DNA from 3 places in the Streptomyces antibioticus genome. Region 2 is predicted to be linked to each of the others. Evidence: riboswitches for the same ligand, from Rfam matches in the RefSeq annotation. Region 2 holds a riboswitch; each other region holds the start of a gene.
What was found. A riboswitch is a leader RNA that binds a small molecule or an ion and turns the genes downstream of it on or off. The one in region 2 is predicted to bind cyclic di-AMP.
Positions count from the first base shown of each region.

Region 1: it holds a riboswitch for cyclic di-AMP, as region 2 does, so the genes downstream of both, AFM16_RS16215 (LysM peptidoglycan-binding domain-containing protein) here and AFM16_RS29005 (M23 family metallopeptidase) in region 2, are expected to answer to the same signal.
Region 3: it holds a riboswitch for cyclic di-AMP, as region 2 does, so the genes downstream of both, AFM16_RS18865 (M23 family metallopeptidase) here and AFM16_RS29005 (M23 family metallopeptidase) in region 2, are expected to answer to the same signal.

Region 1 covers NZ_CM007717.1:3,652,680-3,656,184, forward strand. The annotation lists gene eno (phosphopyruvate hydratase) at 1-1,271, opposite strand, end outside; gene AFM16_RS16215 (LysM peptidoglycan-binding domain-containing protein) at 1,634-2,368, opposite strand; cyclic di-AMP (ydaO/yuaA leader) riboswitch at 2,373-2,541, opposite strand; gene AFM16_RS16220 (LysM peptidoglycan-binding domain-containing protein) at 2,746-3,505, opposite strand, start outside.
Region 2 covers NZ_CM007717.1:6,389,821-6,393,325, reverse strand. The annotation lists gene AFM16_RS29010 (GntR family transcriptional regulator) at 1-538, opposite strand, end outside; gene AFM16_RS29005 (M23 family metallopeptidase) at 719-1,471, opposite strand; cyclic di-AMP (ydaO/yuaA leader) riboswitch at 1,486-1,652, opposite strand; gene AFM16_RS29000 (M16 family metallopeptidase) at 1,903-3,291, opposite strand; gene AFM16_RS28995 (M16 family metallopeptidase) at 3,288-3,505, opposite strand, start outside.
Region 3 covers NZ_CM007717.1:4,203,864-4,207,368, reverse strand. The annotation lists gene AFM16_RS18880 (MarR family winged helix-turn-helix transcriptional regulator) at 1-73, opposite strand, end outside; gene AFM16_RS18875 (dihydrofolate reductase family protein) at 157-1,287, shown strand; tRNA gene AFM16_RS18870 (tRNA-Met) at 1,335-1,408, shown strand; cyclic di-AMP (ydaO/yuaA leader) riboswitch at 1,722-1,888, shown strand; gene AFM16_RS18865 (M23 family metallopeptidase) at 1,898-2,953, shown strand; gene AFM16_RS18860 (aldo/keto reductase) at 3,048-3,505, shown strand, end outside.

The sequences.
Region 1 (3,505 bases), 2.7 Mb from region 2:
GGGAAGGCGCTGCGCCCGGCGTAGACCGCCGCGTCGTCGAGGATCTCCTCGATGCGCAGGAGCTGGTTGTACTTGGCGACGCGCTCGGAGCGGGCCGGGGCGCCGGTCTTGATCTGGCCGCAGTTGGTGGCGACGGCGAGGTCGGCGATCGTGACGTCCTCGGTCTCGCCGGAGCGGTGGGACATCATGCACTTGAAGCCGTTGCGCTGGGCCAGCTCGACAGCGTCCAGCGTCTCGGTGAGCGAGCCGATCTGGTTGACCTTGACGAGCAGGGCGTTGGCGGTGCCCTCCTCGATGCCGCGGGCGAGGCGCTCGGGGTTGGTGACGAACAGGTCGTCGCCGACGATCTGCACCTTGTCGCCGAGGCGGTCGGTGAGGACCTTCCAGCCGGCCCAGTCGTCCTCGAACAGCGGGTCCTCGATGGAGACCAGCGGGTAGGCCGCCACCAGCTCCTCGTAGTACTCGGTCATCTCGGCGGCCGAGCGGGACTTGCCCTCGAACTGGTACGTGCCGTCCTTGTAGAACTCGGACGCGGCGACGTCGAGCGCGAGCGCGATCTGCTCGCCGGGCGCGTAGCCGGCTTCCTTGATGGCCTCGAGGATGAGGTCGAGGGCCTCGCGGTTGGAGCCGAGGTTCGGGGCGAAGCCGCCCTCGTCGCCGAGGCCGGTGGACAGGCCCTTGGCCTTCAGCACCTTCTTGAGGGTGTGGTAGACCTCGGTGCCCCAGCGCAGCGCCTCGGAGAAGGACTCCGCGCCGATCGGGGCGATCATGAACTCCTGGATGTCCACGTTGGAGTCGGCGTGCGAGCCGCCGTTCAGGATGTTCATCATCGGAACGGGCAGCAGGTGCGCGTTCGGGCCGCCCAGGTAGCGGAAGAGCGGGAGGTCGCTGGCCTCGGAGGCGGCGTGGGCGACGGCGAGGGAGACGCCGAGGATCGCGTTGGCGCCGAGGGAGCCCTTGTTGTCGGTGGCGTCCAGGTCGAACATGGCCTGGTCGATCAGGCGCTGCTCGGTGGCGTCGTAGCCGACCAGCTCGGGGCCGATCTGCTCGATGACGGCGAGGACGGCCTTCTCGACACCCTTGCCCTGGTAGCGGTTCGGGTCACCGTCGCGCAGCTCGATGGCCTCGAAGGCGCCGGTGGAGGCGCCGGACGGGACGGCGGCACGACCCGTGCTGCCGTCGTCGAGGCCGACCTCGACCTCGACCGTGGGGTTGCCTCGGGAGTCCAGGATTTCCCGGGCTACGACGACGTCGATGGACGGCACGAGCATCTCCTTCTTGGATGTGACGCTGGGTGTGCGGGGCCGTGTGGGCCTTGCGACTAGAGCCTAACCGCCTTCGGGGCGTCGGCAGCCGACCGACCGTCCCGTGGACAGACAGACCGTCCGGTGGACAGGTAGACCGTACCCATTGTTTCCGCCCGGAACAAAGGGTGGGTGGCGTGGAGGCGAAAATCCGGCGCACGAAAAACCCCGCCCCGGTGCGTACGGGGGAAGACGCACCGGGGCGGGGGCCCGTGAGGACGGGGGGTGACCCTCACGAGGTACTCAGTGTGCGGGGCCCGCTTGTGGGGAAGCTGTGGTCCCGCTGGGGGCCGGGTGTCACCTGGGGGGAGCGACGGCCCGGCCGCGGCTCACTTGAGGTGGAGCTGCTGGCCCGGGTAGATCAGGTCGGCGTCCTGGACGACACCCTTGTTGAGCTGGAACAGCTTCTGCCAGCCGCCCTTGACCTTGTGCTTGGTGGCGATGGTGCTGAGGGTGTCGCCCTTGACGACCTTGTACTCGCCGTCGCCCTTCTTGACCTTCTTGCCGGTCGGGGTGGTGACGGTCTTGGTGCTCTGCTCGCTCTTGCCGACGGCGGGGCGCTCGGCGGAGCGGGAGGCGGCCTGCTGCTCGCCGGCGCGGGAGCCGGTGCTGCCCGCGGTCGGGGCGGCGGACGGGGTCTGGGCCGAGGAGGAGCCGCTGTCGGAGCCGGCCGAGGCGCCGCCGTTGAACGGCGTGTTGGACAGACCGACGCCGCAGGTCGGCCAGGCACCCTTGCCCTGGCCCGCGAGGACCTTCTCGGCGATGGTGATCTGCTGCGTCTTGGAGGCCAGGTCGGCGCGGGAGGCGTAGGCGGTGCCGCCGTACGCGGCCCAGGTGGAGGCGGAGAACTGGAGGCCGCCGTAGTAGCCGTTGCCGGTGTTGATGGACCAGTTGCCGCCCGACTCGCACTGGGCGACCGCGTCCCACTCGGAGGCGGTGGCGGCGGAGGCGTTGCCGGCGGCCATCAGCGGGGCGGCGACGGCGACACCGGTGACGCCGGCGATCATGGCGGCGCGGGTGGTCTTGGACGGACGGCGGTGCTTGCCCTTACCGGAAAACAGCATGGAACGATCCCCTCACCGACGCCTGCGAGGTGAGCTGTCGGGTTCGGGCCGGTTGAGTTGCCCGGCCGCGCACCTCACGGTGCACGGCTTCACCCCGAGCCGGTCACGGCGTCGACCGCCGGTTCCGGCACTTACCTTGGGTCCCCCGCTCCTGCCTGCGGCGCTTGACGCGACGACTGTTCCCGGGGCGCCACTGGCAGGATTCGGCGTTGCGACGACCGGGGCCCGGGTTGCCGAGCGGCTCGACCGTAGACACGGAATTCGCGGAATTCCAAAGACGATCAGGGCTTCTGAGACTCATCCCACACTTTCACCAAACCGGACATTCGGCGCGAAGTGTGACGTGAACTCCCGGTGCCTTTGGGGGTGTTCCGGCCCTATTCGGCGCCGGTGTCCAGCGCCTGACCGGGGACGATGACGCTCGGGTCGGCACCGATGCGCTCCAGGTTCTCCTCGTACAGGGCGCGCCATCCGCCCTCCAGGCCAAGGGAGTCGGTGATGGAGGCGAGGGAGTCGCCGTCCTGGACCGTGTAGACCTCCTCGGCGGCGTGCCGGCCGGCGGAGGCGGGCGCCAGGCCGTCCGACGGGCCCTCCTCGGCGGTGGCGCCGCGGTGACGGCCGCCGGAGCCGAGGGTGCCGGTGTCGACGAGGCTCCAAGAACCCACGTCCTGCACCCACTTGTCCGACTCGCCCGACTCGTCCGCTTCGGGGCTGCCGGAGGGCGTGCCGCCGCCCTTCGCCGCGCCACCCGGTTTCGCGGCACCCTCGGAGGCGGCCGCGTCCTCCTCGTCGGCGGACGAAGCGGACGAAGAGGGGGAAGGGGAAGAAGAGGAGGAAGGGGACGAACTCGCCGAACCCTCGGTGGAGTCGGAGGCGCCGGGCGACGAGGTCGCGCCGGAGCCGGCGGAGCCGCCGGACGCCGAGGAGCCGGACTCCCCCTTGGACAGGTCGGACAAACCAGACGAACCGGATGAACCGTCAGCGATGCCCGTGTCCACGTTCAGCGCGCCGGACTCCTTGGTGAGCCCGGACGTCAGCCCGCAGGTGCCCCAGGCGCCGACCCCCTCGGCCGCGAGCAGCTTCTGCGCGACGGCTATCTGCTGGTTGCGGCTGGCCAGGTCGGGGCTGGCGGCGTAG
Region 2 (3,505 bases):
CCGCGTCCACGATCGCGCCGTGCTGGACCCAGGACTCCACCGGGTCGGCCGGGGCGTCCACCGCGTACATCCAGGCGATCTTGTGCCGGAGCTGGGTGAGCATCGAGGTCAGGGCGTGGCTCCCGGAGGCCTGGGCGAGCGTCTCGTGGAACCAGCCGCCCAGGGAGCGCAGATCCTCGCTGTTGCCCCTCCTGGCGCGCTCCTGGCCCAGCCGGACGAGTCCGCGCAGCACCTTCAGATGGGCCTCGGTGCGGCGCTGGGCGGCCCGGGCGGCGCCCAGCGGCTCCAGCAGCATCCGCATCTCCAGCAGATCGGCCGCCTCGTGCTCGGTGGGCTCCGCCACGCACGCGCCCGCGTGCCGGCGCGTGACCACGAAGCCCTCGGCCTCCAGGGTGCGCAGCGCCTCGCGGACCGGGACCCGGGAAACGCCGTAACGGCGGGCGAGAAGTTCCTCGGTGAGACGGCTGCCGCGCTCGTAGACACCGGCGACGATGTCGTCCCGGATCGCCGTGCACACCGAATGCGCCGGAATACGCATGACCGACCTCCGCCTTAATCCCCGTGAAACGTCGACGATTGACGTGTGTTCCGTGACTCTATTGCAATGAGCCGGAATTTCCGACGGCAGGCCGGAATCCAGGGATATTTTTTGGACAGCGGGGTCCCGAAAACGACGAAAGCCCCGGCCGTGGGGCCGGGGCCGGACGATGTGTCGCCGTCAGAGGTTCACGCCGTGCGAGCGGAGGTAGGCGACCGGGTCCAGGTCCGAGCCGTACTCCGCCGTGGTGCGGGCCTCGAAGTGCAGGTGCGCACCGGTGACGTTGCCGGTCGCGCCGGACAGGCCGATCTGCTGGCCCGGGGTGACCTGCTGGCCGACCGAGACACCGATGGAGGACAGGTGACCGTACTGGGTGTACGTGCCGTCGTTCATCTTGATGACGATCTGGTTGCCGTACGCGCCGCCCCAGCCGGCCTCCACGACGGTGCCCATGCCGACCGCGTGCACCGGGGTGCCGCTGGAGGCGTGGAAGTCGACGCCGGTGTGGCTGCCGGAGGACCACAGGGAGCTGCTGGCCTGGTAGCCGGTGGAGACGTAGGAGCCGCTGATCGGCATGACGAAGGTGTTGAGGCGCTTGCGCTCGGCCTCACGGGCGGCACGCGCGCGTGCCTCGCGCTCCTCGGCGGCCTTCTTGGCGGCGGCCTCGCGGGCGGCCTCCTCGAAGGCGGCTTCCTTCTGCGCCATGACCTGGTTGTCGATCTGGTCGGCGACGTCGTCGCCGGTGACCACGGGGATCAGCGCGGTCTGCGCGGGGGCGGGTTCCGCGGCGAAGGCCGGGGAGGAGGCGACAGTGGCCATCACGCCGGTGGTGGTGAGCGCCGCGACGCCGGCCGCGCGGGCGCTGGTGCGCTGCATCCGGCTGGGGCGACGGTGCTTCCCGGCCGGCTTCCCGGCGGCGTAGGTGAACGCCATGAAGTTGGGCGGTCCTTTCCTTCCTTCTCGCCTACCGGGTTAGCTGACGGGTTCGGAGCAGGAAGGTCTCCTACGGGCCCCCTCGCGTACGCGCGGGCGTCCGATTCACCCCAGGGACTGCACAGAGTGGGTCCCCGGCTCCCCTGGCTCGCGCCGTACGGGGACTCGGCGATGACTGTCCGGTGCCGCGGCTGCGGCGCACTGCCTGACGAACAGCCCGACTGACGCTATGCGGCGCCGCTTTCAATCCTCAAACGGATCACGGTTTTTGTAGCGCACGCCACAGGGCAGACAGGCAGCCTCCGCATCAATTCGGACATCTTGCGGCCCTGGTGACGCTTCCGTCACCGGGGCCGCCCGATGCTCGTGGTGGACGTACGCGCGTACGCGGCCGCGCAGTTGTCCGTTCGCCGGCTACGCGGCGTGTCCGGCTACTCGGCCGCGACGACCGTCACCTCGCCGATCCCGAGGGCCGCCACGGCGTCCCGGATCTGCGAGGCGTCGCCCACGAGGACCGTGACCAGGCGGTCCACCGGGAAGGCGTTCACGGCGGCCGCGGTGGCCTCCACGGTGCCGGTCGCGGCCAACTGCTGGTACAGCGTGGCCTGGTAGTCGTCGGGCAGGTGCTGCTCGACCTGGTCGGCGAGCGTGCCCGCGACGGCGGCGGCGGTCTCGTACTTCAGCGGCGCCACACCGACGAGGTTCTGCACGGCGACGTCGCGCTCGGCGTCGGTGAGCCCCTCGGCGGCCAGGGTGCGCAGCACCTTCCACAGGTCGTCCAGGGCCGGCCCGGTGTTCGGGGTGTCCACGGAGCCGCTGATGGCGAGCAGCGCGGCGCCCGAGCCGTCCGGGGCGGAGCGCAGGACCTGGCCGAACGCCCGCACGCCGTAGGTGTAGCCCTTCTCCTCGCGCAGGACGCGGTCCAGGCGGGAGGTGAGGGTGCCGCCGAGGCAGTAGGTGCCGAGCACCTGCGCGGCCCACACGCGGTCGTGCCGGTCGGCGCCGATCCGGCCGATGAGGAGCTGCGTCTGCACGGCACCCGGGCGGTCCACGATGACGACCCGGCCGGCGTCGTCGGCGGTCACCGGCGCGACCGGCAGGGGCTGGGCCTGGGAGCCCGTCCACGCGCCCAGGGTGTCGCCGAGCAGCTTCTCCAGGTCGACGCCGGTGAGGTCGCCGACGACCACGGCGGTGGCCGTCGCGGGCCGGACGTGCTTCTCGTAGAAGGCGCGGACGGCCGCCGAGTCGATGTTCTCGACCGTCTCCGCGGTGCCCTGGCGGGGGCGCGACATGCGCGCGGTGGCCGGGAACAGCTCCTTGGACAGCTCCTTGGCCGCGCGGCGGGAGGGGTTGGCCAGCTCGTGCGGGATCTCGTCCAGGCGGTTGCGGACCAGGCGTTCGACCTCGCTGTCGGCGAACGCGGGCGCGCGCAGGGCGTCGGCGACCAGGCCGAGCCCCTTCGGCAGCCGGGAGGCGGGCACCTCCAGGCTCAGCCGGACGCCGGGGTGGTCGGCGTGCGCGTCGAGGGTGGCGCCGCAGCGCTCCAGCTCGGCGGCGAACTCCTCGGCGGAGTGCTTGTCGGTGCCCTCGGAGAAGGCGCGCGCCATGATCGTGGCGACGCCGTCCAGACCGGCCGGCTCGGCGTCGAGGGGCGCGTCGAGGATGATCTCGACGGCGACGACCTGCTGGCCGGGGCGGTGACAGTGCAGCACGGTGAGGCCATTGGCCAGTGTGCCGCGCGCGGGTGCCGGGAAGGCCCAGGGGGTGGCCTCGCCGGCCTGGGGCTGGGGGTGGAACTCCATCGTGGCGAGCTCGCTCACTGGGCCGCCTCCTCGTTCTCGTCCTGGTCGGCGGTGGCTTCGGGGGCGGTCGGCTCGTAGACGAGGACCGCGCGGTTGTCGGGCCGCAGGCGCGCCTCGGCGACCTGCCGCACCTCCTCCGGGGTGATGTCCAGCACGCGCTGTACGGCGGTCAGGGCGAGCTGCGGGTCGCCGAACAGGACGGCGAAACGGCACAGTTCGTCCGCGCGTCCGG
Region 3 (3,505 bases), 2.2 Mb from region 2:
CCAGGAGGAGATAGCCGGCCATGTACGCGCGCCAGGCGCGCTGCTCCTCGGGCGTGAGCCAGCGGGTCGTCATGCCCCCAGTGTAGGTTTGTTTCAAACTTGAACCAAGATCCCCCGGCCCCGCACCTTCCGTCGTCTCCCAGGAGAACCGCGCCGATGCCGTACCCGTACGTCCTGCTGTCCGCCGCCGTCTCCCTCGACGGCTTCCTGGACGACACCACCTCCGAGCGCCTGCTCCTGTCCAGCCCCGCCGACTTCGACCGGGTCGACGCCGTACGGGCCTCGGTCGACGCGATCCTGATCGGCGCCGGCACCATCCGCGCCGACAACCCCCGGCTGCTGGTGAACTCCCCCGACCGCCGCGCCGCCCGGCTCGCGGAGGGCCGGCCGGAGTACCCCCTCAAGGTCACCGTCAGCGGCTCCGGCGAGCTGGACCCGGAGGCCCGCTTCTGGCACAGCGGCGGCGAGAAAGTCGTCTATACGACGGAGAAGGGCGCGGCACGGGCCCGCGCGCTCGGCATCGCGGCGGACGTCGTCCCCCTCGGCGCCGAGCTGGACTGGCGGCGCCTCCTCACCCATCTGCACGACGAGCGCGGGGTGCGCCGGCTGATGGTCGAGGGCGGTGGCACCGTCCACAGCCAGCTCCTCCAGCAGGGCCTCGCCGACGAACTCCAGCTCGTCCTCGCCCCCCTCTTCGTGGGCGACCCGGACGCGCCCCGGCTCTTCGGCCCCGGCGCCTACCAGGGCGGACGCCTCCGGCTGACCGAGACGCGGCGGATCGAGGACGTCGTCCTCATGCGCTACGAGCCCACCGCCCCCGGCACCGGTGACCTCCCCGCCGCGGCCGACCGGCACTGGCTCGCCCTCGCCTGCGAGCTGGCCACGCAGTGCCCGCCGTCGGACACGGCGTTCAGCGTGGGCGCGGTGGTCGTGGCCGCCGACGGGACCGAGCTGGCCCGCGGCCACTCCCGCGAGGGCGACGACCTCCAGGCGCACGCCGAGGAGGCGGCCCTCGCCAAGCTCGACCCCGCCGACCCGCGGCTGGCCGGCGCCACCGTCTACAGCAGCCTCGAACCCTGCGCCGTCCGCGCCTCCCGGCCCACGCCGTGCGCCCGGCTCGTCCTGGACGCGGGGGTGCGCCGGGTCGTCACGGCCTGGCGGGAGCCGGACACCTTCGTGAAGAACGCGGACGGCAGCGGCCTGCTGGCGGCCCACGGCGTCGACGTCGTCGTCCTCCCGGAGTACGCGGAACGGGCCCAGAAGCCCAACCGGCACCTGCCCGGATAACCGATGTGCTTTCCACCCCCGGGATGGCGTAGAGTGGTGTTCATCGACGCGGGGTGGAGCAGCTCGGTAGCTCGCTGGGCTCATAACCCAGAGGTCGCAGGTTCAAATCCTGTCCCCGCTACTGAAGGCCGAGGGCCGGAATCCGAGAGGGTTCCGGCCCTCGGTGCGTTCCGCGTCCATGTGCGGCTACCACCGGTGACCGGCCGTGCGCTCTGCGCATAACAAGTGAGTCACCATCAAAACGGGGATGACTACTGAACGGTTCCCGGGGTAGGGGCGGCGCCGGTCAACTCGCCCGTTTTTCATCGTTCATGGCCTGAAAGTCCAGGCCAGAAATGTTGTTGATCAAGGGGAACAGCTTGGAATAGCGCCCCCGGGTCTATTAACGTTCGATAACGCAGCGCGGTCGTCCCAGCCGTCACAAGCGACGGCTCCGTGCGCACGCGCCGAATCCCGCAAGGGAACCGGGGAACCACCACCTTGGGGTGAATCGCACGGCAGCCGCCCGTGAACTCGCAGAGTCACGAACGGTATACGCGCGTAGGAGACCTTCCCGCTCCGAACCCGTCAGCTAACCCGGTAGGCGGCGGAAGGAAAGGAGTGCGCCCGCGTGGTGTCCAACCGGCCTGCCCCCGAAGCCCCGTTCGTGCCGAGTCAGCGGTCCGCCGACACCTTCGTCTACGGCGGCGCGCGCACCGACGACGAGGGCCCCTGGGAGGAGTGGAACCCCACCGCGGAGTCCGTCCGCCCGGTCCGGGGCAAGCACCGGGTCGCCAAGCAGCGCGGCGGCGGAGGAGGGTTCGCCCGTAGCTCCACCGTGCTCGGCGTCGGCGTCATCGCCGCCGTCAGCGCCGGCGGGATGGCCAGCGCCAACACAGGCAAGGCCCCGGTCTCCATCTCCATGCCGGACCTGCCGAACGTCGGCTCGCTGATATCCGACGACGAGCCCGCCGAGGACACCGCCCCCACGCTCAGCAGCTTCGGCAGCGTGACCACCCCGCAGGCCGACGACACCGCCCCGCAGAGCGCCGCCGACGCCGGCGAGGCCCTGCGCAGCCGGATCATGGCCCAGGTCGAGTCGCAGCAGACGCAGGTCGAGACGCAGGCCCAGCTCGCCGCCGCGGAAGCCGCGGCCAAGGCCGAGGCCGACGCCGTCGCCAAGGCCGAGAAGGAGGCGGAGACCAAGGCCACCGCCGCCAAGGAGAAGGCCGAGGCGGAGGCCAAGGAGAAGGCCGAGGCCGCGCGCCTCGCCGAGCTGGCCACGCAGTACGCGCTGCCGACCTCCTCGTACACGATCACCTCGACCTTCGGTGAGGCCGGCGCCTACTGGTCCTCCGGCTACCACACCGGCCTGGACTTCGCCGCCCCCACGGGCACGCTGATCAAGGCCGTGCACAGCGGCACGATCACGTCGGCGGGCTGGGACGGCTCGTACGGCTACAAGACCGTGCTCACCCTCGACGACGGCACCGAGATCTGGTACGCCCACCAGTCGTCGATCAGCGTCAGCGTCGGCCAGAAGGTCGCGACCGGCGATGTCATCGGCCGCGTCGGCGCCACCGGCAACGTCACCGGCGCCCACCTCCACCTGGAGGTCCACCCGGGCGGCAGTGCGTCGGGCATCGACCCGGGGGCCTGGCTGCGGAGCAAGGGCCTCAACCCCTGAGGTTTCCCGGCTCGGACTGATCCGCCCGCCGCTTCACACGCTGTTCGCACGGCGGGCGGAATCGTCCCGGCACCGGTGACCGTTGGGAAGAGGCATGACTGCTCTTCGCAAGCTCGGCACCTCCGACCTCCAGGTCTTCCCGCTCGCCCTCGGCGGCAACGTCTTCGGCTGGACCGCCGACGAGACCGCCTCCTTCGCCGTCCTCGACGCCTACACCGCCGCCGGCGGCAACTTCCTCGACACCGCCGACTCCTACTCGGCGTGGATCGAGGGCAACAGCGGCGGCGAGTCCGAGACCCTGATCGGCCGCTGGATCGCCGCCCGCGGCAACCGCGACGACCTGGTGATCGCCACCAAGGTCAGCCAGCACCCGGACTTCCCCGGCCTGACCGCCGCCAACATCAAGGCCGCCGCCGACGCCTCCCTGCGCCGCCTCGGCACCGACCACATCGACCTGTACTACACCCACTTCGACAAGCCCGAGGTGCCGGTCGAGGAGATCGTCGGCGCGCTCGACGACCTGGTGCGGGCGGGCAAGGTGCGGTACACGGC